Halorhodospira halophila: one gene and its partner. The protein of the gene in region 1 interacts with the protein of each later gene in a pairwise test. Links are inferred from orthologs where the notes say so. Each region holds a gene or a part of one and is shown on either strand. Other genes may lie near its edges.

Region 1 (14,922 bases):
GCTGCGGTGGCATCGTGGGCCTGGGCGAGTCGCGCGCCGACCGCGTCGAGATGCTGGCCACCCTGGCCAACCTACCGGTGCAGCCGCAGAGCGTGCCGGTCAACCGACTGATCCCCATTCCCGGTACCCCGCTGGAGGAGACCGAGGCGGTGGACCCGTTCGAGGTCGTGCGCACCATCGCAGCGGCGCGCATCGTCATGCCCGGCTCCTACGTCCGTCTGGCCGCCGGGCGCGAGCAGATGAGCGACGAGCTCCAGGCGTTGTGCCTGAGCGCCGGGGCCAATAGCCTCTTCCTTGGCGAGCGGCTGCTGACCACCGGCAACCCGGAGACGGACGCAGACCGGCAGCTGCTCCACAGCCTGGGGATGACCCTCGAGCCGCACCCCCACCGTTGCGCCGAGCTGGAGCCGTGAGCGATCCGGCGGCCCGGCTCGATGCGCGGCTGGCGCCGCGGCTCGCCGAGCGCCGCGAGGCGGGGCTGTACCGCCACGCCGAGGTCCTCGACGGCTACGACGGGGCCACCGCCGTCCGTCGCGATGGTCAGCGGTGCACCGTCTTCTGCGGCAATGATTACCTCGGCCTGGCTGCCGACCCGCGCCCGGCCCGGGTTCTCGCCGAGCACGCGCAGCGCTCGGGCAGCGGCGCCGGGGCTGCGCACCTGGTCACCGGCCACCGCCCCGAGCACGAGGCGCTCGAGGCGGAGCTGGCGGCGTTCACCGGCCGGGAGGCCGCGCTTCTCTTCTCCACCGGCTACATGGCCAATCTGGGCGTGATCACCGCTCTGGTCCGGCGGGGGCAGGCGGTGGCCGAGGACCGTTTGAATCACGCCTCGCTGATCGATGCCGTACGCCTTGCTGGGGCGCGCCCGCGGCGCTACCGCCACGCCGACCCCGCGCATCTGGCGGAGCAGGTGGGCGAGCGCGCTGCGCTGGTGGTCACCGACGGTGTCTTCAGCATGGACGGCGACGTTGCCCCGCTGCCTGAGCTGGCCGCCGTCGCCGAGGCCGCCGGTGCGGTGCTGGTGGTCGACGACGCCCACGGCCTCGGGGTGATCGGGCCCGGGGGGCAGGGCAGCGTGCCGGCCACCGGCTGCGCGCCGGAGCGGGTCCCGGTGCTGGTGGGTACCCTGGGCAAGGCGTTCGGTACCTTCGGTGCCTTTGTCGCCGGCAGCCGGACCCTGATTGACGCCCTGCGCCAGTGGGCCCGCCCGTACATCTACACCACGGCACCGCCGGCGGCGCAGGCGGCGGCTGCCCTGGAGGCGGTGCGCATCGCCCGTGCCGAGCAGTGGCGGCGTGAGCGGCTGCAGGCGCTGATCAGCCGCTTCCGCGCCGGCGCCCGGGAGCTGGGCCTGCCGGTGGCGCAACCGCCGGGGCCGCAGACGCCGATCCTCCCGGTGCTCGTCGGCCAAAGCGCCACTGCCAGCGCCTGGAGTGCCGAGCTCGATCGCCGCGGCCTGCGCGTCGCGGCGATCCGGCCGCCGACCGTGCCGGCGGGAACCGCCCGACTGCGCGTCAGCCTGACCGCCTGCCACGGCGAGGCGGACATCGACCGGCTGCTTGAGGCCCTGGATGCGGCCGCTCGTCGCCACCCCGCCACCCCGGAGGCGGTGTCGTGACAGCGCCGCTGCTCCTGGTCCCGGGCTGGTCCTTCGATGCGCGCGTCTTCGCCCCCTTGCGGGCCGCTCTGGAGGTGCCGGCTGACGTGCTTGAGCTGCCGGGCCATGGCGGCTGCGCCGACCCCGGCACGGTGGAACTCGCCGGGGTGGCTGCGCCGGTCATCGATGCCGCGCCGGACGATGCGGTTTGGGTGGGCTGGTCGCTGGGCGGCACCGTTGCCCTGGAGGCCCTGCGCCGAGGCAAGCCCTTGCGCGGTGTGGTCCTGATTGCTGCCACGCCCCGGTTTACCATGGAGGCCGACTGGCCGTGCGCGACTCCGGCGGCAGAGCTGACTGCCATGCAGGCTGGCCTCGGGCGGAGCCCGGCGGCGACCGTGCGGCGTTTTCGCCGGCAGCTCGGGCGGGTCTCGGCGGACGATGCCGCTGCCGTCGCCGACCCCAGTCAGGCCTCCAACGACGGGCTGGCGGCCGGGCTGGCGGCCCTCGCCGAGGCTGACCTGCGCGGGGCGCTTGCCGGGGCGGTGCAGCCGCCGCCGACGCTATGGCTCGGGGGGGGGCGTGATCCTCTGGTGCCCACGGCGGCGCTGCAGCGGGGCGCCGCGGCCTGTGGCGGCCGGGTGGAGATCCTCGATGACGCTGGCCATCTGCCCCACTGCACCCACGCCACCGAAGTGGCACAGGCCATCCACTGCTTCCTCGAGGAGGTCCGATCGTGAACCCAGGCGATGCCCAGCGGATCGATCGCCGTCGCGTGCGACGCAGTTTCGACGACTCGGCGGAGCGCTACGACGAGGTCGCCGTACTCCAGCGCGAGGTCGCCGACCGCCTGCTTGAGCGGCTCGATCCGGTCCGGGTGGCCCCGCGCCGTGTCCTCGACCTCGGTGCCGGGACCGGCTACGCGACACGTGCGCTGATCCGGCGCTACCGCAAAGCCGAGGTCCACGCCCTGGACATCGCTCCGGCCATGCTGCAGCGGGCCCGGCGGCGGGCGCCGTGGCTGCGACGTCCGCGCTGCGTCTGCGCCGATCTTCACGCCCTGCCGTACCCGGACGACACCTTTGAACTGGTCTTCTCCAGCCTGGCCCTGCAGTGGGCGGAGGACCTGCCGGCGGCCCTGCGCGAGCTGCAGCGGGTGACCGCCCCGGAGGGGGCGGTGATGTTCGCCACCTTCGGCCCGGATACACTGCACGAGCTGCGCGGGGCTTGGGCCGAGGTGGACGATCACGCCCGCGTGCACCGCTTTCCCGACAAGCACGACGTCGGCGACCGGATGCTCGAGGCGGGGTTCGTCGACCCGGTGCTCGATGGCGAGCCCTTTAATCTCACCTATGCCCACCCGCGTGCCGTTATGCGCGACCTCAAGGCCCTGGGTGCCTCCAACGCCGCCCCCGGTCGCCCCCGCGGTCTGCTCTCACCCCACCGCCTGGCCCGGGTGGAGGCCGCCTATAGCCTCGCCTGGCGTCAGCCCGACGGCCGCGTGCCGGCCACCTACGAGGTGGTCTACGGCCACGCCTGGGGTATGGCCGGAACCCCGCAGCGCGCCGACGAGACCGGCGAGGTCCGGCTCGATGTCCACGGTATCCGGCGGAGGCGGCGGTGAGCGCGCACCGGGACGGTCTCTCCGGGGTGTTCATCACCGGCACCGACACCGGAGTCGGCAAGACGGTCTACGCCGGGGGGCTGATCCGTCTCCTGCAGCGCAGCGGGGTCCCGGTGGCGGCCATGAAGCCAGTGGCCGCCGGTTGCCGACGCACCGCCGCCGGACTGCGCAACGACGACGCCGAGCAGCTGCAGGCCCTGTTCGATCCGGCTCCGCCCTACGCCACCGTCAATCCGTGCGCCCTGGAGGCGGCGGCCGCCCCGCACCTGGTGGCCGCGGAGGAGGGGCGATCCATCGATGTTGCGGGGTTGGTCGCGGCGGCCCGGGCGCTGGCGCAGGAGCGGTTCACCGTCGTCGAGGGGGCCGGCGGCTGGCGGGTGCCCCTGGGGCCGACGCAGGACGTGGCCGGTCTGGCCCGGCAGATCGGCCTGCCCGTGGTGCTGGTCGTCGGCGTCCGCCTGGGCTGTCTGAACCACGCCCTGCTCAGCGCCGAGGCGATCCGTGCCGACGGCCTCACTCTGGCCGGCTGGGTGGCCAGCGAGCTGGAGGCCGACGACCCGCGCCGCGAGGCGCAGATCGCCAGCCTCGATGCCCGCCTGCCGGCGCCGCGGCTCGGGCGCATCCCCCCGCTGGCCACGCCCGACCCGCAGCGGGTGGCCGACCACCTGGTGCTGCCGCGTTAGCTACGAGGCGCCGCCACGCGGGGCGTAGGGCGGCCGGCTCTGTACGTGGTGGTGCCAGTCGCCGCTGTCGATCAAGCGGGCGTAAGGCGGGACCCGGTTGATCCAGTAGATCTGGCAGGTCAGCGGCGCCTCCGGGGCCGAGGCGGGGTGCGCGGCGACCTGTTCCCGGCGGTACAGCCCGGCCCGCGGTCGCTGCGGATCGCAGTCCTCGTAGGGGTCGAGGACGCGGAAGACCCGGCGAGGATCGAGCACCGTGAGGAGTACCCCGCGCACCCAGGTCTCGCGGGAATCCTGTGGCAGGCGGGGGACCGCGCCCGGGAAGGGGCCCAGGTCGTAAAGGCGCCCACGGATCCAGCCTTCGTCGATGCGTTCGGTGTAGCGCTGGATGGCTGCCTGCACTTGCGGATCGTCGGCCCCCGCGAGGATGGTCCCGTACGCGAACAGTCGCTGTTGCATCGTCACGCTGCGCCTGCCGGCTTTACAATCCCCACGAGGGTAACCCAAACAGCAGGAGGGGCAAGCTATGCGCCTGACGAGTCAGAGCCTGACCGACGGTCGACCGGTCCCGGAGCCGTACGCCTTCGGGATCCCGGATGCCGAAAACCACATGGCCCTGGGCCGGAATCTCAGCCCCCACTTCGCCTGGTCGGATCTGCCGGCGGGCACGCGCTCGCTGGTCCTGGTCTGCCACGACCCGGACGCCCCGAGCCACGCCGGCGACGTGAATCGCGAGGACCGGGAGATCCCCTCGGACCTGCCGCGGGTGGACTTCTACCACTGGTTGCTGGTCGACCTTGATCCGGGGCTGGGCGAGGTGGCCGAGGGCGCCTTCGCCGAGGGCGTGGTGCCCGGGGGCAAGGATGCACCCGAGGGGCCCCACGGCACCCGGCAGGGGGTCAACGACTACACCGACTTCCTCGCCGGCAGTGACGAGATGCGCGGTACCTACTACGGCTACGACGGGCCGTGCCCGCCGTGGAACGACTCCATCCCGCACCGCTATATCTTCACCCTCTACGCCCTCGACGTGGAGCGTGCGCCGGTGGCGGCGGGTTTCCGCGGGCCCGACCTGCTCGAGGCCATTCGCCCGCACATCCTCGATCAGGCCAGCATGACCACCACCTACAGCCTCAACCCCCGCGTCCCGGCGTAAGCGCGGGGCGTCTCTCCCCCGGTGGCCGTCGTGCCCCCGGGGGGGAGCGTCAGTCCTGCCCGTAGGGGTTGTTCATGACGTCGAACCAGCGCCGATGGTGCTCGGCCGCCTGCTCGCGCCAGCGCCGGACCTCCTCGCGGGAGTGCTTCTCGCGGATGCGGTGATCGGATAGCGAACGCGGGTCGTCGTCCTGGGGGTGCTTGTCGGCGTCGGCGCTCATGGCTGTCCTCCTGTCTCGTCCTCGTCGTCCGCCCCGGCCAGCAGGCCGAGGTCGTGGAGCAGGGTCTCAATGGCGTGTCGGGTCCGCTCGTCCGGGTTGGCGAGGCGGAACCCGGTGGCCGTATAGGCCGGGTTCACGTCCGGTGCCGACCAGCGCGCCTCGGCGGTGACGTCGATGCGTACATCGCCAGCGATCTCGCTGCCCGGCTCACCACGGATCTGCAGCTGCAGGCGCTGCCCGGGGGTGAAAGCGCGGTCCCCGATGAGCAGCAGCCCGTCCGGCGAGAGATCGCCGAGGACACCGAGCCGCGTCCCGTCGTTGCCGTCGTGTACCGGTAGATAGTAGAGCAGGTGCGAGCGCTTTTCGCCTCGCCGCAGACGCTGAATTTGCGGCCGGTAGCCGGTCTTGCCGCCGCGCTGGTTCATGGCGATCTCTCCTTGGCTTCAGGGGCGATGGGGCTCGGCCAGGTACTCGTGGCTCTGCATCTCGTGGAGCCGGCTGGCGGTGCGCTGGAACTCAAAGGCCAGCCGCCGGCCGGCGTAGAGGGCCTCCGGCGCCGCGGTCGCCGAGCAGATCAGGTTGACCCGCCGCTCGTAGAGTTCGTCGACGAGCGCCATCCACCGGCGTGCCTCGTCCTCGCGGTTGGCCTCGAAGCGGGGCACGTCGGCGACCAGCACAGTGTGGAACAGTCTTGCCAGCTCGATGTAATCGGAGGCGCTGCGCGGCCCGCTGCACAGCTCGGTGAAATCGAACCAAGCGACGCCATCGGCCCAGCGGCGCGCGCGGATCGGCCGGTCCTCGATGTCCAGGGTGCCGTCGCTCTGCCCGGGCTCCGGGGCGAGCTGCACGAACCGCTCCTGCAGTCGCGCGTCGTGTTCGCCGGCCGCGCCGATCAGGTAGACCGGCGCCTGCTCCAGGCGCTCGAGCCGGTAATCCCGCTCACCGTCCAGGTTCACCACGCGGCAGTGGCGCTTGAGCGCATCGATGGCCGGCAAGAAGCGGGCCCGCTGCAGGCCGTCGCGGTAGAGATCGTCCGGGTGCACGTTGGAGGTGGCCACCAGAGTAACCCCCTCGCCGATGAGCTGCTCGAGCAAGCGGCCAAGGATCATGGCGTCGGCGATGTCGCTGACGTGGAACTCGTCGAAGCAGAGCACCCGATGCTCGGCGGCGAAGTCGCGGGCCAGGTGGCCGAGCGGATCGCGGTGATCGCGCAGCCGGTGCAGCGCGTCGTGGGTACGCCGCATAAAGTGGTGGAAGTGCAGGCGCTGCTTGGCCGCGAAGGGCAGGGCATCGAAGAAGGCGTCCACCAGATAGGTCTTGCCGCGCCCGACCGGGCCGTGGAGGTAGAGTCCGGGGGCGGCGGTGCCCGGGCGCCGGCGCAGCCAGCCCAGCCACCCGGCGCCGGCCGGCTGCGCGAGCAGGTCGTCGTGGAGTGTCTGCAGGGCCTGCACGGCGCGCTGCTGGGCTGGATCGGGGTGGATAACGCCCCGGGCCAGATCGTCCTGGTAGCGAGTCTGAACCGGCATGGGGGGCTTAGATGGTCAGATCCAGGCGGCCGCCGCGGCCGAGGACATCGGGCTGCGACATGGCCTGAACCTCGACCAGTTGCCGCAGCCCCCGGGGCAGATCCTCGGTATCCGGCCGGAGGCCGTGGCTGCCGGCTCCGCCGCTGCGCAGCCCGCCCTCCGGCGTCAGGCTGCGATCCTGGCCCTCGTAGCGGGCGGCGATGAGCTCCGGCGGCCGGAACCCCCCGGCGTCGCCGAGTCGGGGGGTTGGCGGCTGGCCCACGCCGCCACTGGCCAACCCCTCGGCGGCCAGCGGTGTGGGGCGGACGGGTGAGGCGGGGCGAGCGGCCTCCGCGTGGCGGGCAAAGTCGGTCTGCCCGGCAGCCTGGGGCTGCTGGGTGCGTTGGGCCCCGCGCACACGCTCGGCGGGGTTGAGGTAAGGGCTCCGGTTCGCCTCCACGTGCATGGCCTTTAGCCTACATCATCAGTGCCTCGAGGTGGGCCGCGGCGCAGCGGCCGACCACGGAGGTGTTGTAGCCACCCTCGAGCACCGAAACCACGCGCCCCTGGCAGTGGCGCTTGGCCACGTCCACCAACTCCCGGGTGGCCCAGGCGAAGTCGGTCTCGTCCAGCTGCAGGGTAGCCAGCGGGTCCGAGCGGTGGGCGTCGAAGCCTGCCGAAATCAGGATCAGTTCCGGCTGCAGCGCGTCGAGGGCGGGGAGGATGGTCTGCGTAAAGGCCTCGCGAAACGCCTCAGAGCCATCGCCGTCAGCCAGGGTGACGTTGACGATGTTCGCCGGGTTGTCGCTGCCCGGTGTGCCGGTGCCCGGGAACAGGGGGTGCTGGTGGGTCGAGAAGTAGTGGAACCCCGGCCGGCCGCGGCTGATCTCCTCGGTGCCGTTGCCGTGGTGAACATCGAAATCGACCATCGCCACCCGCTGCAGGCCGTAGTTGGCCACTGCGTGGCCGGCGCCGACGGCGATGTTGTTGAAGAAGCAGAATCCCATGGCCCGATCGGACTCGGCGTGGTGGCCCGGCGGGCGGACCGCACAGAAGACGCGCTGCGCCTTCCCGGAGAGCACGCCGTCGACCCCGTGGCAGACGGCTCCGGCGGCCCGCCGCGCGGCCTCGCCGGTGGCCGGGCAGAGGCGGGTGTCCGGATCGATGTGCCGGGCCCCCTCCGCGGGGACGCTGTCGAGCAGCGAGCGCACGTAGGTCGGGTCGTGGGCCAGCTCGAGCTGCGCGGTGGTGGCCAGCGGCGCCTCCTCGCGCAGGACGTACTCGAAGGTGGCGTGCTGGAGCGCCTGAAGGATGGCCTGCAGCCGCGCGGCGCTCTCCGGGTGGCCGGTGCCGGCGTCATGCTCCAGGCACTGGGGGTGGGTGATCAGCCAGGTTGTCACGATGCCTCCCGCGGGGCGCGCGCCCAGGCAAAGACCCAGGGTACGTCAAAGGACGGTACCTCGGCCTCCCAGTCGCCCCAGTCAGCGAAGGTGTGGGCCAGTCCGGCGCGGATCTCCTCGCGCAGGCCGGGTTCGTCGGCGCCGCAGCACTGCATGGCCATGACCCCGCCGGGGTTCAGTCGGTCCGAGACCTTGGCGAGGATCTCGCGGATATACTCGGTTCGCGGCTGGTCTTCTCGGACCGGATCCATGGTCAGGTCATAGATGATGCCGTCCCAGCGCTCCTCGGCGTCGAGGTAGGCGAAGGCGTCGCCGACCACCACCTCGGCGCCGGGCCGGTCGAAGGCGTCGCCGCAGAGATCCGGCAGGTACTGGCGTGAGAGCTCGATGACGTCGCCGTCGATATCCACCAGCACCGCCCGGCGCGCGCCGGCATCGAGCAGCGCGCGCAGGACGCCGCCGTCGCCGCCGCCGAGGATGAGCACATCGCCCAGTGCGTTGGCCTCGCGCAGCGGCCGGGTGATTGCCTGGTTGTAGGGCTCGTCGGCGTTGGCGATCTGCAGGTCGTCATCGAGGTAGAGCAGGTGCCCCACCGCCGGATCGTGGGCGATGACGATGTCCTGGTAGGCGGAGCGCCGCCGCTCGACGATGGTCTGGTTGTACCGCACGTACTCGGGCTGCATAGACTTCCCGGTTTCCTGCCAGGTGAGATCGCGGGCGGCACCCCGGAGCGGCGACCGCCCGTCCTTGACCGGATTCTACAGGGAGTCGCTGCCGCGTACGAAACGGTAGATGGCCACCTCGCCGAGCAGGTTCGGGGCCAGGTCGATGAACGGTGTCGAGCGGTGGGCGCGGTCGAGCAGGCGCCGCTCGCGGATCTGCACGCCCATGGTGGCGCACAGGCGCTCGAAGTCGCGCACCGTGCACAGGTGGATGTTCGGCGAGTTGTACCAAGCGTTGGGTAGGGCCGGGCTGCGTGGCATGCGCCCCTTGAGCAGCAACTGCATGCGCAGCCGCCAGTAGCCGATGTTGGGGAAGGTGACGATGCCGTGGCGGCCCACACGCAGCATGTCCTCAAGGAGTTTGTCCGGGTAGCGCACCGCCTGGACGGTCTGGCTCATGATGACGTGGTCGAAGCTGTCGCGATGGAAGTCGTCCAGCCCCTCGTCCAGGTCGGCACGGACCACATTGACGCCGCGGTCCATGCATCGGGTGACCTTGCGCGGGTCGATCTCCAGGCCGTAGGCGGTTACGCCCTTACGCTGGACCAGATAGTGGAGCAGTGTGCCGTCGCCGCAGCCCAGGTCCAGAACCCGGGAGCCCGGCTCGATCCAGTCGGCGACGATCTCCAGTTCGCGGCGCAGCGGATTCACGCCCCCACCTCCCGGGCGACGTTGCCCATGTAGGCGGAGAAGGCCTCCAGGTAGCGCTGGATGGGCATCAGGAAGGCGTCGTGGCCCTGGGTGGCCTCGATCTCCATGTAGCTGACCGGCTTGTTGTGTTCCAGCAGCGCGCGGAGGATCTCGCGCGAGCGTGCCGGGGCGAAGCGCCAGTCGCTGGAGAAGGAGAGCAGCAGGGTCGAGCACTGGATGTGCGCGAGCGCCGCGGAGAAGTCGTCGTCGTGGTCGGCGGCCGGATCGAAGTAGTCGAGCGCCTTGGTCATCAGCAGGTAGGTGTTGGCGTCGAAGTCCTGCACGAAGCGCTGTCCCTGGTAGCGCAGGTAGCTCTCGACCTCGAAGTCCACCTGCTCGAAGTCGAAGCTCATGTCGCCGCGCAGATCGCGCCCGAACTTCGCGCGCATGGCGTCGTCCGAGAGGTAGGTGATGTGTCCGAGCATGCGCGCCACCGCCAGCCCACGACGGGGCGAGACGCCGTAATCGTAGTAACGCCCGCCGTGGAACTCGGGGTCGCTCATGATCGCCTGGCGGGCGACCTCGTTGAAGCCAATGTTCTGTGCCGACAGCCGCGGCGCGGCGGCGATGACAATGGCGTGGCGCAGGCGGTCGGGGTAGTCGATGGCCCACTGCATCGCCTGCATGCCGCCCAAGCTGCCGCCGGCCACCGCCGCCCACTGGCGGATGCCCAGCTCATCGGCCAGGCGTGCCTGGCTTCGTACCCAGTCGCGCACCGTGACGATGGGGAACTGGTCGCCGTAGGGCTTACCCGTCTCCGGGTTGATGCTGGCCGGCCCGGTGGAGCCGTGGCAGCCACCCAGGTTGTTGCTGCAGACAACGAAGAAGCGGTTGGTGTCCAGCGGTTTGCCCGGACCGATGCACGTCTCCCACCAGCCCGGCTTGCGGTCGTGCTCGGAGTGGTAGCCGGCGGCATGGTGATTGCCGGAGAGCGCGTGGCAGACCAGGATGGCGTTGGTGCCCTCGCGGTTGAGCTCGCCGTAGGTCTCGTAGACCAGCTCGTACCGGGGCAGCTCCCGACCGCAGACGAGCGGCAGGGGCTCCTCGAAGGTTGCCTTGTGCTGGGTCACCAGTCCGACGGAGTCGGTCGGCGGGCTTCTCACCATGACACTTCCGCTCGCTGAGCAATAGCCGTGCAGTCTAGCGAGCCGGCTATGGCCGGGACAAGCCGCCTCAGGTTGGCGGGGGGGCTTCCGGGCGCGGCAGCCCCTCCGGCCACTGCTTGGGAGCCGTGATGCGCAGGGTCTTGTCCCGGCTGCGCTCACCGCGCAGCAGCGTCACGGCCGACTTGGCCACGCCGAACTGCCGGGCCAGCAGCTTGCACAGGGCGGCGTTGGCCTTGCCCTCAACCGGTGGGGTGTTCAGGCGCACGCGCAGTCGCTCGCCCTGCACGTCCAGCGCCTCCCGCTTGGCCCGTGGGGTGACGCGGACGTGCACCAGCCAGGCGTCGTGTTCCGGGTCCGGGGTGATCCAGGGCATGGCGTCGGCAACCGTAGCGGTCGATGGGGGGTGCGGGACGGATCACGGCGCCGCCGGACACCCCGGCGACGCCGCGGGGCCGCGGCGGCTACATGGGCAGTGGTACCTGGCCACGCAGCGGGTAGACGGTGAGCATCCGCACCACGTGGATCAGCACCAAGGCGACCAGCGGCGAGAGGTCCAGTCCGCCCATATCCGGCATGAAGGAGCGGATCGGGCGCAGGATCGGGTTGACCAGCTGCTGGAGCAGGTGCAGCCCCGGGTGGCTAGCGGTGGGGTTGACCCAGCTGATGATCACGCCGATCAGGATCAGCACCGTATAGAGGTTCAGTACCAGGCCCAGCAGGCGTCCCACCGCCTCGATCGCCAGCGGCCCGAGCGGCGGCTGCTGCCCGTAGGCGAGCAGGAAGATGATGTAGAGCGCCGCCAGTTGCAGGACGAACATCAGTACGATCGCCGCCAGATCGATGCCGCCGACCCCGGGGATGACCCGGCGCAGGGGGTTGAGCACCGGTGAGGTGGCGCGCACCAGGAACTGCGAGATCGGGTTGAAGAAGTCGGCACGCACCGTCTGCAGCAAGAAGCGCAGCAGGACCGCCAGGATGTAGAGCGAGAAGGCGGTGGCGATCAGGAAGATCAGGGCGTCGGCGAAGTGGTTGGATTCCATTACTGCTCCCCTAGCAGGTTGCCAAGCTCATCGGCGCGGGTCGCGGCGGCTTCGGCCGCCCGCTGCAAGGCACCGCGCAGATCGGACGCTTCCAGGACTTCGAGGGCGCGCTCGGTGGTGCCCCCCGGTGAGGTCACCCGCTGGCGCAGCTGCGCCGGCGGATCGTCGGATTCCAGGGCCATGCGGGCCGCCCCGGTGGCCGTCTCCAGGGTCAGCAGACGGGCCGTTTCGCGGTCCAGGCCGAGCTCCACGCCAGCCTCCTCCAACGCCTCCATGACCAGGAAGAAGTACGCCGGACCGCTGCCGGAGATGGCGGTCACTGCGTCCATCTGCTGCTCGTTCTCCAGCCACCGGGTCTGCCCCACGGCGCGCAGCAGGGTCTCGGCCAGCTCGCGCTGCGCTTCACTGGCCTGCTCGTTGGCATAGAGCGCCGTAGCACCGCTCTGTACCAGCGAGGGGGTGTTGGGCATGGTGCGCACGATGGCCGTTCCGGCGCCGAGCCAGCGCTGCAGATCGCCCAGGCGGATGCCGGCGGCGATGGAGATCGCCACCGCGCCGCGCCGGGCGATGATCGGCCCGAGCGCCTCGGCCACGCCGCGCATGACCTGCGGTTTGACGGCCAGGATGACGGCATCTGCGGCCTCCGCCGCCGCCGCGTTGTCGGCGCAGGTCTCGATGCCCAGTTCGCCGGCCAGGCGTTCGCGGCGCTCGGTCTCGGGCTCGCTGGCGACGATGTGCGTGGCCGGGTAGCCGTCGGCGATCAGCCCGCCGATAAGCGAGCGGGCCATGTTGCCGCCTCCGATGAAGGCGATGCGCGCGTGCTGGGCCATAGTGATTCCTCCTCTACATCCGCGGCCCGAAGATCGCGGTACCGATCCGTATGATGGTGGCGCCCTCGGCGATGGCCGCCTCGAGGTCCGCCGACATCCCCATCGACAGCGTGTCCAGCTCGCGGTGGCCGCGCTCGTGGAGCTCCTCGCGCAGCTTGCGCAGCCGGGCCAGCGGCTGGCGCTGCTCGGCGAACGCCTCGGCCGGTGCCGGCAGGGCCATCAGCCCGCGCAGGCGCAGCCTCGGCAGGCCGTCCACGGCGGCGGCGAGCTCGAAGACGTCGTCCGGCGGGCAGCCGGCCTTCTGCGGCTCCTCGCTGATGTTCACCTGCAGGCAGACGTTAAGCGCTTCTCGATCGCTCGGGCGCTGCTCACTGAGCCGGCGGGCGATCTTGGCCCGGTCGACGGTGTGAATCCAGTCAAAGCGCTCGGCCACCTCGCGGGTTTTGTTCGACTGTACCCCGCCGATAAAGTGCCACTGGATGTCCAGATCGGCCAGTTCCGCCTGCTTCTCGGCGGCCTCCTGCAAGTAGTTCTCGCCGAAGGCGGGCTGCCCGGCGGCGTGGGCGGCACGGATGGCGGCCCCCGGGTGGCGTTTGCTGACCGCCAGGATCTGCACGCTGCCGGCCGGGCGGCCGTGGCTGGCCTCGGCGGCGCGGACGCGCTCCTGCACCGCGGCCAGGCGGCTGGCGATTTCGCTCATGATCTCTCGGATCCCGTCTAGGCTATTGGGAAGAACCGACCCCGGAATGATACGGGGCGCTGCGTGCCGCGTCGAACCGCGCCAGGGGCGAGGCCGTCGGCCGCCTGATACCCGTGTTAAAGTGAGGAAATTGGCAGGGCTTCATGCAAGGGGGTGCGTCATGCGCATGCACGCCAACTGGCTCATCGGCGGCTGTGGTCTGGTGTTCGCCTCGCTCGGGGCGTATCACCTGCACCACTCGCCGTGGGCGGCCGAGCGGGGTGCGGCTGGCGCCGACTGCTCCGAACAGCTCGAGCGCCTGCGCGCCTCGGCCGGGATGCCCGAGGTGTCCCGGGCGGTGGTCGAGACCATCGTCGAGGACCGGCAGGCCGAGCGCGACCAGCCGGTGGGCTCCAACCGGGCGATCCCGCGCGAGCACCTTGACGAGCTGATCGACGAGGCGGCTGAGGTCACCGGCCTGAGCGCCGATCTGATCCGTGCCGTGGTGCGCACCGAGAGCGACTACCGCCCGGGGGTGGTGAGCAGTGCCGGGGCGGTGGGCCTGATGCAGGTCCGCCCGATGGCAGCGGTGGACGTTGGCGAGCGCGTAACGGAGTGGCTCGAGCGCTTCGGCGAGCGCGAGGGCCTGGAGATCGAGGCCGAGGATCTGGCCGACCCGCGGCTGAACATCCTCCTCGGCAGCCATTACTTGGCCCACCTCCACGAGCGCTACGCCAGCTACGGCGAGCCGATGGCCACATGGCTGGCCCTGGCCGCCTACAACTGGGGGCCGGGCAACGTCTACCGCAACTTGCTCTCCAACCCGAACCTGCAGAACCTCGAGGATCTGCGCTGGTTGCTCCACCGCCGGGCCCCGTACGAGACCCGGGCGTTCATCGACCGCGTGCTCGAGCGCAGCGGCAAGCGGGCCGAGGAGGCCGGCGAGGCCATCTGACATCGGCCCGCCGGCCGCACGCCTCCACGCCCCCGCTCAGTGCAGCAGCTGGAACAGCCGCTGGCGGTAGCGGCGCGCCTCCGGGTGCTCGGGGCCGAGCATGCCGAGGACCTGGAGCGCCACCTGGTGGGCCTCGTCACGACGCTCCGGGTCGCGCTGGACGAGGTGGAGCAGGTGGTCCAGGGCCTCCAGCTCGCCGCCGGCTACCACCAGGCGCAAGGCCAGTTCCAGGCGGGCCTGGCCGTCGCCGGCGTCGGCCTCCACACGCTGCTCCAGCGCCTCGAGCGCGGGCAGGTCGCGCACCCGTTCGGCGAACTCCTTGCGCGCGAGGATCCCCTGCGCCCGCGGGTCCTGCTGATCGTTGGCAGACAGCCCCTCAACCAGCGTGAAGGCCTCGTCGGCGTCACCGCTTTGCAGCAGCGCGCGGGCCAGGTCGATGGTGACCCCGGCCTCATCGGGACGCTGTTCCCGGGCAGCGCGCAGGTACGGGACCGCCTCGGTGGAGCGGCCTTCGCTCATCAGCTCCCGGGCCTGTTCATAGGGGTCCGTCTCGGGGGCCTCCACGTACTGGCCCAGCCACTGGCGCAGCTCCCCCTCGGGGACGGCGCCCATGAACTGGTCCACCGGTTGTCCTTCCTTGACCAGCAGGGCGGTGGGTAGGCTCTGCACCCCCACCTGCGTGGCCAGCTGCTGTTGCTGGTCGCAGTCCACCTTGGCCAGG
Region 2 (14,698 bases), on another replicon or contig:
TCCTTGACGGCGGACGAATCGTCGAGCGCGGTACGCATCGCGAGCTGCTCGAACGCGGCGGGCGATACGCCGGGCTGTACCGGATGCAGTTCGAAGACCGCACCGATCCTCCGGTGGAAGGGTAGGCTGATGTCCGTCCCGCGCTTCTGGCTGGAAGGCGGTCCGGCAGCGCGCGCTCTAGCGCCGCTCGCCGCGTTCTACGGGGGTGTGGTGGCGTTGCGTCGGGGACTCTACCAGCGCGGCTGGCTTGGCCGTCCGGTATCCCCCGTGCCGGTGATCGTGGTCGGCAACCTCTTTGTCGGTGGCACGGGCAAGACCCCGCTGGTGGCGTGGCTGGTCGCCCGGTTGCGGGAGCAGGGTTGGCAGCCGGGGATTGTAGCGCGCGGTTACGGCGGTCGGGCCGGGAAGGGGCCGGTGACCGTGACTGCGGAGTCGGACCCTGGGCAGGTGGGTGACGAGCCGGTGTTGCTTGCGCGGCGTTGCGGGGTGCCGGTACGGGTCGGTGCTGATCGCCCGGCCGCGGTACGCGCGGCCTGGCAGGCGGGCTGCGATGTGGTGGTCAGTGACGACGGGCTACAGCACTACCGGATGCGGCGAGCCGCCGAAATCGTGGTTCTGGATGCGCGGCGCAGGCTGGGCAACCGGCGACTGCTGCCGGCCGGGCCGTTGCGGGAACCGGCCGGTCGGCTGGCCACAGTGGATATCGTTGCGGTGAACGGCGACGCGGTCCCCGAGGGCGATAGCGTGTTTCGTCTGCGTCCGGGCTCCCCCCTTGCCGTGGATGGCAGCGAGCGGCCCTGGCCGGATGGCATGGCCCACGCCGTGGCCGGTATCGGCCATCCCGAGCGGTTCTTTGCTTCCCTGGAGGAGGCGGGGATCCGCGTGGCGGAACGTCACGTATTCCCAGACCACCACGCCTTTTCACCGGGGGACTTTGCCTTTGTCGATGAGCGGCCTGTCGTGATGACCGAGAAGGATGCCGTGAAGTGTCGAAACCTGCCCGGGGTAGACCGCCTCTGGTACCTGCCCGTGGAGCTGGTTCCCGGAGCGAAGCTATCCGCAGCGGTGACCGGGCTGATCGACCGGCTCGGTACCCGGGAGGAGCGGCCATGACCCCCCCAGCGTTCACCGTCGTCATACCGGCTCGCTTCGGTGCTTCCCGGCTGCCCGGTAAGCCGCTGGCCAATCTGCTCGGCGAGCCGGTGATCCGGCATGTACACCGGCGGGCGGTCGAGAGTGGCGCGGAGCGCGTTGTGGTGGCTACCGACGACCGGCGCATTGAATCGGCTTGCCTCGACTTCGGGGCGGAGGTTTTATTAACCGCCCCGGATCACCCGACCGGCACGGACCGCATTGCCGAGGTGGTCGATCGGTTGGCGCTAGTCGATGACGCCATCGTGGTCAATCTGCAAGGCGATGAGCCGCTGATGCCGCCGGGGTTGGTCACTTTGGTGGCCGAACGACTCGGGGCCGATCCCGGAGCCGCCATCGCCACGCTGGCAACCCCGATCTCGGAGGCCGGTGAGCTTTTCGAGCCCTCGGTGGTCAAGGTGGTGCGGGACCGGCGTGGCCACGCCCTGTATTTCAGCCGGGCGCCGATCCCCTGGGACCGGGAGCGCTTCGGCGCGATCGATGACACGACGGTGGCGGCCGGCGGGTGGCTCAGGCACTTGGGGCTGTATGCTTACCGCGTCGCCTTCCTGCGCCGCTTCCCGGGGCTGGAACCGGCGCCGCCGGAGCAGCTTGAGTCGCTGGAACAGCTCCGGGCACTGTGGCACGGTTTTGCGATCCAGGTTGCCGTCACCGAACAGCGTCCGGGTCCCGGCGTCGATACGCCGGCCGACTTGGAGGCAGTGGCTCGACGACTGCAGTCACCTCAACCGTAAAAAGGTGCGGTCTCTGTAGGGTGCAGGTTTCGTGGAACCGACTGATCAGGAAAGCAAAATGAAGATACTTCTAGTTTGTATGGGCAATATCTGCCGTTCGCCGACAGCGGAGGGGGTGCTGCGCCAGCGCCTGCGCGAGGAGGGACTTGACCACCACGTGGACCTCGACTCCGCGGGCACCCATGACTTCCACGTCGGCAAAGGGCCGGACCAGCGCGCCCAAGAGGCCGCGCGGCGGCGCGGGGTCGACATCAGTGACCTGCGTGCCCGCCAGGTGGAGCGCTACGACTTCCAGGAGCACGATCTGATCCTGGCTATGGACGAGGCCAACCTCGGCATCCTCCAAGCCGATTGCCCGCCGAAGCACAAGCACAAGCTCGGACTCTTTCTCGATTACGCCCGCACCCGCAGTGAGCGGGAGGTGCCCGACCCGTACTACGGCGGTGAGCGCGGTTTCGAGCACGTGCTCGACTTGATCCAGGATGCCGCCGATGGGCTGATCGACGAGGTACGCCGGAACCAGGGCTAGTCACGAAAGACTGCGGGCGGCGTGACGCCGCCCGCAGTCAACCGTTATTGGGCGGATAGGGCGGCGGTTACTCGGCCTTTTCCGCCCCTTCACCTTCCGCGTGGGTCGAGGTGCGATCATCGCTGGTTGGTGATGATGCCTCGGTTCCGGATGTAGAAGCCTGCTTCGGTCGGCGCGGACGCCCCGAGCGGACCTGTTTGCGCCCGCCGTTGCCCTGGGCCGCATCGTCGGCGCTTCCCCGGGGCGCGGGGCCAGCAGACGGCTGTGAGGGCTGTACATCCCCGGTCTCCGCGCTCGGGGTAGGGGCGGTCTTCTCCGCTTTCGCCTCCGCGTGGGTGGCGGGCTTCTGTTCCGCGCGCGCCTTTCCGTTGTCCCCCGGTTTCCGGTTCCCCTTGTCTGGCCGCGGGGCATCTTGCTGCCCGCCCGCGCTCGGGGGCTGTGTATCCGCCCGGTCCGGCGCGTTTGCAGGTTTGTCCGGCGTCTTCTCCGCATCCGCGCCCGCCGGCGTGGAAGTGGCGGGCGATGCGGCAGCCGCCGGGTCAGGTGCCGGGGATTCCGGCCCCGTGTCGCCGTTCTCCTCCGCGCCTGAGGCGGTGGTGGATCCGTCGGCGTGCTCGTTGCCGTTGCTGGAGCGACGGCGCCGGCGACCCCCGCGGCGCCCGCGGCGGCTGCGACCGCTGCGGGCGGAGCGGGCTTCGGCGTTGCGGGAGGTGTCGTCCTGACCCGCTGCCGCCGAGGGGGTGTCCTGCCGGGTGCTGCCGCTGTCAGCGTCCGTGGTCTGGGCATCGTCCTCCGGGGGCTCGGCGGTGGCCTCAGCCTTGCCGTTGCCACCGGCATTCTTGCGCTTGCCGCCCGTGGAACGCCCTTTGCCGCCGTTGCCACCGTGCCCCTTGGTCTCATCCGGGGCGCGGGGCGCTTCGCTCGACGCGCCCTTCGACGGGCTCTCCTGCTCGTTTTGCTGCTGACCGTTGCCGCCCTCGCTGGCACCACCGCCGGGGCTGCGTCGACTCCGGCCGCCGCCGCGGGAGCGGCCACCGCGCCGGGTTCCCCGTCTGTTCTGGCCGGTGCTGGAGCCGTTGCCATCACTGGAGCTCCGCTCGCTCCGGGACCGTGGCTTCTTCTCGCGTCCGGAATCCCCCTCTTCGGTGCGCTCGTCGCCGGGCGCGCTCTGGAACAGCAGGCCGCGGAGACGGCGGAAGATCGAACTCAGCGGGGCATCCTCCTCCTGGTGGCCATCCCCGGCTGCAGCGTCCGATGTTTGTTGCGATTCCGGCGCGGGCGCCGGCGCGCTGGGGGTTACACCCTGCACGGCGGGTGCCGGTGGCCGGCTGGCCGGCAGGCCCGCTTCGATGACGGTCGGCTCCGGCGCGGGTGTCGCCAGGTTGTAGCTGGAGCCGCTCTGCTCGAGCCCCTCGTCGGTACGCACGCGCTGGACGTCGTAATGCGGGGTCTCCAGGTTGCGGTTCGGGATCAGCAGGACGTGCACGCCGTAGCGGTGTTCGAGCTCGGCGATCTGGGCCCGCTTTTCGTTGAGCAGGAAGGTGGCGACCTCGATCGGGAGCTGGGCGAGCACGCGCCCGGTCTTCTCCTTCATCGCCTCTTCCTCGATGATGCGCAAAATCGACAACGCCAGGGACTCGACGCTGCGCACCGTGCCCTGGCCGCCGCACCGACCGCAGACCTCTTGGTGGGCCTCACCAAGCGAGGAGCGCAGGCGCTGCCGGGACATCTCCAGAAGGCCGAACCGGGAGATTCGCCCGATCTGCACCCGGGCCCGATCCGCCTTGACCGCCTCACGCAGCCGATTCTCCACCTCCCGCTGGTGGCGCGGCGGACCCATGTCGATGAAGTCGATCACGATCAGGCCACCGAGGTCGCGCAGGCGCAGTTGCCGGGCGATCTCGTCGGCGGCCTCGAGGTTTGTGTTAAGCGCCGTCTCCTCGATGTCAGCACCCTTGGTGGCGCGCGAGGAGTTGATGTCGATGGAGATCAGCGCCTCGGTATGGTCGATGGCGATCGCACCGCCGGAAGGGAGGCGCACGTCCCGCTGGAACGCCGACTCGATCTGGCTCTCGATCTGGTAGCGCGAGAAGAGGGGCACCGGGTCGGTGTATTGCTTGAGCTTCTGCCGGTTGTACGGCATGACCTGCTCGATGAAGTCGCGCGCCTTGGCGAAGACCTCGTCGTCATCAACCAGGATTTCGCCGATGTCCGAGCGGAGATAGTCGCGCAGGGCGCGGATGATGACGTCGCTCTCCTGGTAGACCAGAAACGGAGCGGCGCGCTCGGCGGTGGCGTTCTGGATGGCGTCCCAGAGCTTGAGCAGGTAATCCAGGTCCCACTGGAGCTCTTCGGTGCTGCGCCCCACGCCCGCTGTACGCACGATCAAGCCCATGCCCTCCGGGACATCGAGCTGGCGCAGGCTTTCACGAATCTCGGCGCGATCGGAGCCTTCGATCCGGCGGGACACGCCGCCGGCCCGGGGGTTGTTCGGCATGAGCACCAGGTAGCGCCCGGCCAGGCTGATATAAGTGGTCAGCGCGGCGCCCTTGTTGCCACGCTCCTCCTTATCGACCTGGACGAGGACTTCCTGGTTTTCGCGCAGGCCGTCTTTCGGCGTGTTCCGCTGACCATCCGCCGAGGTGAAGTAGGCGGGCGCGATTTCCTTGAAGGGCAGAAAGCCGTGGCGCTCCGCACCGTACTGGACGAACGCGGCCTCCAGGCTCGGCTCAACCCGGGTGATGATCCCCTTGTAGATGTTCGCCTTTTTCTGCTCGCGGGAGGGCGCCTCGATGTCGAGATCGTAGAGGATCTGGCCGTCCACCAGCGCAACGCGCAACTCTTCCGGCTGAGTTGCGTTGATCAGCATTCTTTTCATGGGTGCGCAATCTCCGCAGCCCTGCCGCCATCGCTTCCAGGCCGCCGGACAGGACGGACCGGTACGTCGGCGTCGTATCTGGCCACGCCACCAAGGGCCGCTCGGGCGACATTGGTGGCGCCGACCAGGCGGCGAGCCAGACCATCCAGTGCGACAGATCCGTCCGTGTCATCCGCGCTCGACTCCTGTTGAAGGGGCGCAGGGCTTGTTGGTCGTGGTCAAGTGGCCCGCGCCGCGTCCGGGCGCGGGCCCGTTGTCTCGTTCTGGTGCTGCAATCAGTGCCGCACGAGGTGCGACACTGCATGAAACCCGTCGTCGCGGATCCCGGCTTAACCGGTCGCCACGTGCGGCTAATTGTATCAGTGACTTGCGTCACCCTTCAAATTTCTTCTTTTGCTAAAATTTCCGAATGAGTGCCTCTGATCCCAAGGTTCGACACCATCAGGTACTGGCCGAAGAGGCCGGGCAACGAATCGACAACTTCCTCCTGCGCCAGCTCAAGGGCGTTCCGCGCAGCCGGATCTATCGCCTGCTGCGCAAGGGGGAGGTCCGGGTCGACGGGGGGCGGGCGCGGCCCACGCGCCGCCTGAGCACCGGGGAGGTGGTGCGCATACCGCCGGTTTCGGGGCAGCGTCAGCCCGCTGAGGTCGCTTCCGGCGGGCTGCCCGACGGCCTAGAGGCGCGACTGCGCGATGGGGTCCTCTACGAGGATGAACGGCTGCTAATCCTGGACAAGCCGTCGGGGCTTGCTGTGCATGGCGGTTCTACCGTGCGTGTCGGGTTGGTCGAGGCGATCCGGGGTATTCGGCCAGACCTTCCCTTCGTTGAGCTGGTTCACCGGTTGGACCAAGAGACCAGCGGTTGCCTGATGTTGGCCAAGCGGCGCTCCACCCTGCGTCGGCTCCACGAGCAGCTTCGCCAGGGCAAGGTGGAAAAGCATTACGCCGCGCTTCTGGCCGGGCGGGTGCGTGGGGCGATGCCGGTGCGGGTGGACGCGCCTCTGGAGCGCCTGCCCGGCGCACCGCGGGATCGCCAGGTGCGCGTCAGCAAGCAGGGGCGGGCGGCGGTGACCGAATTCCGCCCGGTACAGCGGTGGGTGCGGGCGACTCTGGTCACTGCGCGGCTGGAGACCGGACGCACTCACCAGATCCGGGTCCACGCCCGCCATATCGGCCACCCGGTCGCCGGCGATGAGCGCTACGGCGATCGTGCGGCGAATGCCGCGCTGCGTGAGTGCAGCCTGCGCCGGTTGTTTTTGCATGCTTCATCGCTGCGATTCCAGCATCCGGACAGTGGGGAGCCCCTATGTATCGAGGCACCGCTGGGCGATGAGTTGCAGGCGGTGCTTGAGCGCCTGTCGCAATCCCAAGACGAGGAGTCAGCATGAGCGAAGAGACATCCGAGCGCGAAGCGCTACTGGAGCTGCTGAAGGAGAATATCCGCGAGCAGCGGCGGGCACGGCGCTGGCGCCTGATTACCCGCGGTGCCGTTCTGGCGGTGGTTGTCTTGGTGGCGATCTCCCTCGGGCGCCTTGATTTCGCTGCCGAAGAGGAGGTTGGCCCGCACACGGCTGAGGTGCGGATCGATGGTCCGATCATGTCGGATTCTGCGGCCAGCGCCGAGCAGGTGATCCGCGGCTTGGAGCGCGCCTTCGAGGCGGACGATGTCGCCGGGGTGGTGCTGCGCATCAACAGCCCCGGCGGGAGCGCCGTGCACGCCCGGCAGATCTACCAGGAGATCCGGCGTCTGCGCGACGAGCATGAAGACATCCCGGTCCATGCGGTCATCGAGGACGTCGGCACCTCCGGCGCATACTATGTCGCTGCCGCCGCCGACCGGATCCACGTCAACGAGTCGAGTGTCGTGGGCTCGATCGGGGTGATCATGGGCAGCTTCGGTATTGGCGAGGCGCTGGAGAAACTCGGCATCGAGCGGCGAATCTATACGGCCGGAGAGGACAAGGCCTTCCTCGATCCCTTCGCGCCGGAGAACGAGGACCATGTCGAGCACGTCCGCACTATGCTCGACGATATCCATGGCCAGTTCATCGCCGCGGTCCGTGACGGGCGCGGGGAGCAGATCGACGCAGCTGGAGCCGACGAGGAGCGCCTGTTCTCGGGGCTGATCTGGACCGGGCGGCAGAGTCTCGACAAGGGGCTTGCCGACGAGATCGGCAGTGTGCGCAGCGTTGCCCGGGACGTGATCGGCGAGGAGGAGCTCGTCGACTACACAGCCCGTCGGGACTTCCTCTCCCAACTCGCCGAGCGTTTCGGCACCGCCGTGGGGCAGGGGGTCTACCAGTCGTTGCAGAGTCTCGAGTATCAGCCCCGCTGATGTCGCGCTGCGGGCCGGCCACCGGGCCGGTCCGCAGCCGCAGGGGGATCAGGGCAAACGGTAGCCCTTGTCGCGCAGAAGCCGGGCGACGCCGATCAGCGGCAGGCCGATGAGCGCCGAGGGGTCGTTGCTCTCCACGGACTCCAGCAGAGCGGCACCAAGGCCCTCCGAGCGAATTGCCCCGGCACAGTCGAGGGGATGGTCGGCTCGGACGTAACGCTCGATGGTCTCTGCGTCGAGGCTCCGGAACCGGACCTGTACGGTTTCCAGCAGGTGTTCCTCGGCGCTGTCCTGGCATACGCAGACTGCGGTGAGAAAGCGCACGCATTGGCCGGAGTAGCGGCTCAGTTGCTCTCGGGCACGCTCTTCGCTTCCGGGCTTGCCGAGGATCTCGCTGCCGAGTGCCGCCACCTGGTCGCTGCCGATCACCACGGCTCCGGGGCGACGCTCGGCCACCGCCCGGGCCTTCTCCCGCGCTAGGCGCGCCACGGCGCCTTCCGGGGATTCGCCGCTGGCGATGGTCTCGTCAATAGAAGCGGCATCGATCTCAAACGGGATGCCCAGACGTTCGAGTAGCGCCCGACGATAAGGCGATGCGGAGGCCAGAATCAGCGATCCTGCTTCAGACATGGATTAAGACCCATTGGCTTGGAACGCCGTGCACCCTAGCGCCGTAAACGGCGCAGTGCCAGCACTTTACAGTATCCGGTGGCGGGGCTAGTATGCAGACCCTTATGTTGCCGGATGGGCTGGCTCCAGACGATTTTGGCACGCCGCCTCGTGTCCACCAGGGCACTCTGGCGCTGCCGACCATGCCGCGCCTGGCGCCATTGCTGGCGATCCAGGAAGGGCAGGCGTGGGCTCGCCTGGAAGGCAGCCTGGATGACGCGGGCCGGCGGGAACTGGCGGGGCGCATCGAGGCGGACGTGCCGCTGACGTGCCAGCGCTGCCTCGGGGTTTATTATCACCCGGTGGTCGTCGCCTTCCGGGTGGTCATCGTGGCGACCGAGGAGGAGGGCGAGGCCCTGCCCGACGAGCTGGAGCCCTATGTCTGCGGCTCGGCGGTTCGGCCCCTGCAGGTCGTCGAGGAAGAGATCCTGCTGGCGCTGCCGGTGGTGGCGCGGCATACAGGGGCGGATTGCACGCCCCCCGAACACGAGGCCGGTATCGCGCGGGAAGCCCTCAGCCCGTTTGCCAGCCTGCAGGGCAAGGTCCGCCGCCACGAGGCAGATGACTAACCAGGGCCCCGCCAAAAACGAATTTCTGAACCGATCGGAGTGATTAGACAATGGCCGTACAACAGAATCGCAAGACGCCCTCCAAGCGTGGTATGCGTCGCTCCCACGACAGCCTGAGCAAGCCGACGCTCGCCACGGAGCAGAGCACCGGCGAGACTCATCGCCGTCACCACATCAGCGCCGACGGCTACTACCGGGGCCGCAAGGTGACCCGCGGGCAGGACGACTGAGCCGCTCCGCCGTGGTCGTCATCGCGGGGTATTGCCCAGTCGTCGAGCGGGTGAAGGCATGACGGGCCATATAACCCTTTCGCTGGACGCTATGGGCGGGGATCAGGGACCCAGTGTCGTGGTCCCCGCTGCTTTGCGGGCGCTGGAACGCCACCCCCATCTCCACGTGGTGCTCGTGGGGCAGGAAGAGACCCTGCGCGAGCACCTCCGGGCGGAGAGGTACGGCGATGCCGAGCGCGTGAGCGTGCGCCACTGCACGCAGGTCGTGGCCATGGACGAGCCGCCTTCCCAGGCGCTGCGCTCCAAGAAGGATTCGTCCATGCGTGTCACCCTGGAGATGGTCAAGGCCGGGGAGGCCGATGGCTGTGTAAGCGCCGGGAACACCGGTGCGCTCATGGCGACCGCCCGCTACTTGTTGAAGACCCTGCCGGGCATCGACCGGCCGGCGATCATGAGCACCCTCCCCACGCTTGACGGTGCCACACACATGCTGGATCTCGGTGCCAACGTCGACTGCACCGGCGACCACCTCTTTCAGTTTGCTGTCATGGGGGCGGTGGCCGCGGAGGCTGTCCACGGGGTGGAGCGTCCGCGTGTGGGGCTGCTGAACATCGGGGAAGAGGAGATCAAGGGCAACGAGTCGGTCAAGCACGCCGCGGAGCTGCTGCTGGAGTCCCGGGAGATCCACTACACCGGTTACATCGAGGGCGACGGCATCTTCAAGGGCGAGGCCGACGTGGTCGTTTGCGACGGATTCGTCGGCAACGTGGCCCTAAAGTCCAGTGAAGGCGTGGCGTCACTGATCTCCGAGTACATGCGCAGGGAGTTCCGCCGCAACCTTCTCTCGCGGATCGCCGGGTTGATCGCGCTGCCGGTGCTGCGTTCGCTGCGCGGGCGTATCGATCCCCGTCAGTATAACGGCGCGAGCCTGCTCGGCCTGCGGGGGGTTGCCCTCAAGAGTCACGGTTCGGCGGACAGCTTTGCCTTTGGTCGGGCCATCGACACCGCTGTCCGGGAGGCCGAACAGGGGGTCCCGGACCTGATCAATGCGCGCATCGAGCGGCTGCTGGGGGCGAGAGAAGGGGCGTGAGCAACGCAAGGATAATCGGCACCGGGAGCTACCTCCCCGAACGTGTGATCACAAACAAGGATCTCGAGCAGCATGTCGAGACCTCGGATCAGTGGATCCGCGAGCGCACGGGGATCGGCGAGCGGCGGGTGATCGCCGATGAGGAGGTCTGCGGCGATCTCGGTCGGATCGCGGCGCAGCGGGCGCTGGAAGCGGCCGGAGTCAGCGGCGATGAGATCGATCTGGTCATCGTCGCCACCTGCACGCCTGACCGGATCTTTCCAAGTACGGCCTCGTCCCTGCAGCGCGCCCTTGGGGTGCGTCCCGGTGCGGCGGCCTTCGACATCTCGGCGGCCTGCTCAGGGTTTATCTACGCTCTGGGTATCGCCGAGCGTTTCGTGCGTTGCGGTGATGCGCGCCGTGCCCTGGTGATCGGTGCCGAGGCGATGACCCGCATCCTCAACTGGGAGGATCGCGGGACCTGCGTGCTCTTCGGGGATGGCGGTGGAGCTGTGGTGCTTGAGGCCTCGGACGAACCCGGTGTGCTCTCCACCCACCTGCACTGTGACGGTCGCTATGAGCCGCTGCTGTATGTCCCGTGGGGGCCGGGGCGGGGCTACGCCGCCCTCGGGGCCGAAAGCGGCTACATCCACATGCGGGGCAACGAGGTGTTCAAGGTGGCCGTGAACACCCTTACGCGGATTGTCGAAGAGACCCTGGACTCGGCCGGGGTCGACAAGGGCGAGGTCGACTGGCTCGTCCCGCATCAGGCGAATATCCGCATCATCCAGGCCACCGCGAAGAAGCTCGATCTGCCCATGGAGCGCGTGGTGGTGACGGTGGGCGAGCACGGCAACACGTCGGCTGCGTCGATCCCCATCGCCTTGGATACCGCGGTGCGTGACGGTCGCATCCAGCGCGGGGAGACCCTGCTGCTGGAAGCCTTCGGTGGCGGGTTTACCTGGGGGTCGGCGCTGGTCCGGTACTAGCCCTCCCGAGATGGATTCCGTGCAGGAGCTGAGATGAGCAATCACACCCCGGAATTTGCAATGGTCTTTCCCGGCCAGGGCTCCCAGGCGGTCGGGATGATGGCGGCCTGGCAGGAAGACGAAACGGTCCGCGAGACCTTCGGCGAAGCCTCCGAGCCGCTGGGTTACGATCTCTGGGAACTGATCGCGAACGGGCCAGCTGAGGAACTCGATCGGACCGATCGTACGCAGCCCGCCATCCTGGTCGCCAGCGTGGCGCTGTGGCGCGTCTGGCAGGAACGAGGCGGTGCGGAGCCGGCGGTGCTGGCCGGACACAGCCTGGGGGAGTACAGCGCGCTGGTGGCTGCCGAGTCGCTGCAGCTCGCCGATGCGGCCGCGCTGGTGGCCGAGCGCGGTCGCTACATGCAGGAGGCCGTGCCGGCCGGCGAGGGCGCCATGGCGGCGGTCATCGGGCTTGAGGACGACAAGATCCGGGAGATCTGCGCCGGCGCCGCCCAGGGGGCCGTCGTGCAGCCCGTCAACTTCAACGCGCCGGGACAGGTGGTCATCGCCGGCAACCAGGAGGCAGTGGAACGGGCCGGTTCCGCCGCGAAGGAGGCCGGCGCCAAGCGAGTTCTGCCGCTGCCAGTCAGCGCGCCGTCCCACTGCAGCCTCATGCAGCCAGCCGCCGAGCGTCTGGCCCAGCGCCTCGAGGAAGTAGCGATCGAGGAGCCGCGCCGTCCGGTCATCCACAACGTCGATGTCTCGGTCAGCCGGGACGCTGCGTCGATCCGCCGCCGGCTGGTCGAGCAGCTGGCGAACCCGGTGCGGTGGACGGAGACGGTCCAGAAGATGAGCGGCGAAGGCGTTCAGGTCCTGGCGGAGTGCGGCCCGGGCAAGGTTCTGACCGGACTGACTCGCCGGATTGAGCGCAGCCTTCAGGGCGGATCGCTCAGCGAGCCGGACACTCTGGACGACATGCTGCGCCGTTTCCCGGCGACCAGCTAACCCCATCCGGACAGCTTTTGTTTGAAGGAGGCAGCGTGCACGGCAAAGACGACCTGCAGGGGCATATCGCCCTGGTAACCGGGGCGAGCCGGGGCATCGGCCAAGCCGTTCTGGAGTCCCTCGGCCGCGCCGGCGCGACGGTCATCGGGACCGCCACCAGCGAGCAGGGCGCCGAGGGAATTCGGCAGCGCCTGTCGGAGGCCGGGCTTATGGGCACCGGGATGGCACTGGATGTCACCGACTCGGAGCAGATTGCCGAGGTGCTGGGCGCCATTGGCCGTGACTTCGGGGCGCCAACCATCCTGGTGAATAACGCCGGCATCACCCGCGACAACCTGCTCATGCGGATGAAGGATGATGAGTGGGATCAGATCATCGACACGAACCTCAGCTCCGTCTACCGCATGAGCAAGGCGTGCCTGCGCGGCATGATGAAGGCGCGCGGCGGGCGCATCATCAACATCGGTTCGGTCGTCGGGGCCATGGGCAACGCCGGTCAGGCCAATTACTCTGCGGCGAAGGCCGGCATCATGGGCCTGACCAAGTCGATGGCCCGGGAGCTCGGTGCGCGCAACATCACGGTGAACACGGTAGCGCCCGGATTCATTGAGACGGATATGACGGCCGCCATGAGCGAGGAGCAGCGGGCGGCGCTGATTGGCAATGTGCCCCTGGAGCGGCTTGGCAGCCCGGAGGATATCGCCGCGGCGGTGACTTTCCTGGCCTCGCCGTCCGCCGGTTACATCACGGGCGAGACACTGCACGTCAACGGCGGCATGCACATGGCTTAAAACTCGTTGTTAAACAGTATCTTGTAAATGGTTCAGGATTCAGCTGGGGCGTTCTGGTACTCAGCGAACTGTTCCCCTACAATACGCGCCGCAGCCGGAAGACTGCGCCAATTAGAACCTCGGAGGACCTTTTAATGAGCAGCATCGAAGATCGCGTCAAGAAAATCGTCGTCGAGCAACTGGGGGTCAAAGAGGAAGAGGTCACTGGTGAGGCCTCGTTCGTGGACGACCTTGGCGCCGACTCGCTGGACACCGTCGAGCTCGTGATGGCGCTCGAGGAGGAGTTCGAGTGCGAGATCCCCGACGAGGAAGCCGAAAAGATCACGACGGTCCAGCAGGCCGTGGACTACATCAAGAAGCACCTGGAGGGGTAACCCCCACGGGCCACAGTCTGAAGGCGCAGCGGGGCCGGTCCGGTGGACCGGCCCCGATACATTCTGCGCCCCGAAGGGCACAAGGGTATGGATGATCGAGCCGTTGTCGTAACCGGGCTGGGGGTGGTCTCTCCGGTCGGTCACTCCGCTGATGAAGCCTGGTCCGCGGTGACCGAGGGCCGCAGCGGGATCCGGACCATCACCGAGTTTGATACGTCCGCCTACGCGGTCCAGTTCGGCGGGACGATCGAGGGCTTCGATGTGTCCCAGTATCTGCCGCGCAAAGAAGCACGGCGGATGGACCCGTTCATCCACTATGCCTTCGGCGCCTGTGCCGAAGCCCTGGAGTCGAGCGGCCTGGAGATCCGCGAGGACAACGCGGACCGGATCGGGCTGTCCGTTGGCTCCGGCATCGGCGGTATCCTGGGGATCGAGACGGGCCACCAGGCCCTGATGGAGGGTGGGCCACGCAAGGTCTCTCCCTTCCTGGTGCCGAGCAGCGTGATCAATATGGCGGCCGGGAACCTATCGATCCACTACGGACTGCGCGGCCCCAATCTCTCAACCGTCACCGCCTGCGCGGCGGGCACCCACAACCTCGGTGTCTCCGCCCGCATGATTGCCGCCGGAGACGCGGACGTCATGATCGCCGGCGGTGCGGAGAAGTGCATCACCCCGCTGGGACTGGCGGCGTTCTCGTCGGCGCGGGCGCTGTCGAGTCGCAACGATGATCCCTCGACGGCCAGTCGCCCCTGGGATGTCGATCGCGATGGTTTCGTCCTGAGCGAAGGCGCGGCGGTCCTGGTGCTGGAGTCCTATGCCCATGCGCGAGCGCGCGGGGCGACCATACTGGCCGAGCTGGCCGGGTTCGGCACCAGCTCGGATGCCCATCACATCACGCAGCCTGCCGAGAGCGGCGAGGGGGCGCAGCGCTGTATGGCGCGGGCCCTTGAAGACGCCGCCATGGCACCCGCGGATATCGATTACATCAACGCCCACGGTACATCGACCCAGATCGGCGACCTGGCCGAGGCGGCGGCCGTCAAGCGCCTGTTTGGCGATCGGGCCGGCGAGGTGGCCATGAGTTCCACCAAGTCGGTGACCGGGCATCTGCTCGGCGCCGCCGGCGGGCTGGAGGCGGTATTCAGCGTGTTGGCGCTGCGCGACGGGATCATTCCGCCGACCTGCAATCTCCATCACCTGGAGGCCGATTGCGCCGGTCTCGATCTGGTACCCGGCGAGGCGCGGCAACAGCGGCTGCAGGCCGTACTCAGCAACTCCTTCGGATTCGGCGGGACGAACGCTTCCCTGATCTTTCGCAAGGCGAGCTGAGAAGTGGGGGCCCTTGAGCCGTAAGCAACTGGTCAACGGCAGAGCGGATACGGCCCTGGAT

The links.
Region 2: the proteins of CCR79_RS05380 (region 1) and acpP interact in binary tests that used the Escherichia coli proteins (3 or more experiments, as listed by UniProt). The link is inferred for Halorhodospira halophila from one-to-one orthologs.

The regions. Positions count from the first base shown.
Region 1 is NZ_NHSN01000016.1:66,427-81,348, reverse strand. The notes cover bases 475-3,474. They hold CCR79_RS05380 (alpha/beta fold hydrolase), read left to right. Parts: upstream 475-1,614; coding sequence 1,615-2,334; downstream 2,335-3,474. Other genes in these bases: bioD (dethiobiotin synthase), read left to right, coding at 3,215-3,474; bioC (malonyl-ACP O-methyltransferase BioC), read left to right, coding at 2,331-3,218; bioF (8-amino-7-oxononanoate synthase), read left to right, coding at 475-1,618. In the rest of the region: biotin synthase BioB, read left to right, coding at 1-413; more of bioF, read left to right, coding at 410-474; more of bioD, read left to right, coding at 3,475-3,901; CCR79_RS05365 (gamma-glutamylcyclotransferase family protein), read right to left, coding at 3,902-4,357; CCR79_RS05360 (YbhB/YbcL family Raf kinase inhibitor-like protein), read left to right, coding at 4,425-5,054; CCR79_RS05355 (hypothetical protein), read right to left, coding at 5,104-5,274; CCR79_RS05350 (PilZ domain-containing protein), read right to left, coding at 5,271-5,699; cell division protein ZapE, read right to left, coding at 5,718-6,800; CCR79_RS05340 (hypothetical protein), read right to left, coding at 6,808-7,245; CCR79_RS05335 (histone deacetylase family protein), read right to left, coding at 7,256-8,182; CCR79_RS05330 (spermidine synthase), read right to left, coding at 8,176-8,862; methionine biosynthesis protein MetW, read right to left, coding at 8,938-9,552; homoserine O-succinyltransferase MetX, read right to left, coding at 9,549-10,697; CCR79_RS05315 (DUF167 domain-containing protein), read right to left, coding at 10,765-11,070; CCR79_RS05310 (YggT family protein), read right to left, coding at 11,159-11,737; proC (pyrroline-5-carboxylate reductase), read right to left, coding at 11,737-12,567; and 3 more genes. UniProt on the Escherichia coli protein: The physiological role of BioH is to remove the methyl group introduced by BioC when the pimeloyl moiety is complete. It allows to synthesize pimeloyl-ACP via the fatty acid synthetic pathway through the hydrolysis of the ester bonds of pimeloyl-ACP esters.
Region 2 is NZ_NHSN01000001.1:48,762-63,459, forward strand. What follows is about bases 11,910-14,685. They hold acpP (acyl carrier protein), read left to right. Parts: upstream 11,910-13,065; coding sequence 13,066-13,305; downstream 13,306-14,685. Other genes in these bases: fabD (ACP S-malonyltransferase), read left to right, coding at 11,910-12,140; fabG (3-oxoacyl-ACP reductase FabG), read left to right, coding at 12,176-12,931; fabF (beta-ketoacyl-ACP synthase II), read left to right, coding at 13,393-14,637; pabC (aminodeoxychorismate lyase), read left to right, coding at 14,651-14,685. Outside these bases: lipid A export permease/ATP-binding protein MsbA, read left to right, coding at 1-125; lpxK (tetraacyldisaccharide 4'-kinase), read left to right, coding at 130-1,113; kdsB (3-deoxy-manno-octulosonate cytidylyltransferase), read left to right, coding at 1,110-1,886; CCR79_RS00225 (low molecular weight protein-tyrosine-phosphatase), read left to right, coding at 1,945-2,415; rne (ribonuclease E), read right to left, coding at 2,483-5,293; CCR79_RS00235 (RluA family pseudouridine synthase), read left to right, coding at 5,703-6,680; CCR79_RS00240 (S49 family peptidase), read left to right, coding at 6,677-7,627; CCR79_RS00245 (Maf family protein), read right to left, coding at 7,676-8,257; CCR79_RS00250 (YceD family protein), read left to right, coding at 8,350-8,865; rpmF (50S ribosomal protein L32), read left to right, coding at 8,916-9,095; phosphate acyltransferase PlsX, read left to right, coding at 9,154-10,185; CCR79_RS00265 (beta-ketoacyl-ACP synthase III), read left to right, coding at 10,182-11,153; more of fabD, read left to right, coding at 11,187-11,909; more of pabC, read left to right, coding at 14,686-14,698. UniProt on the Escherichia coli protein: Carrier of the growing fatty acid chain in fatty acid biosynthesis.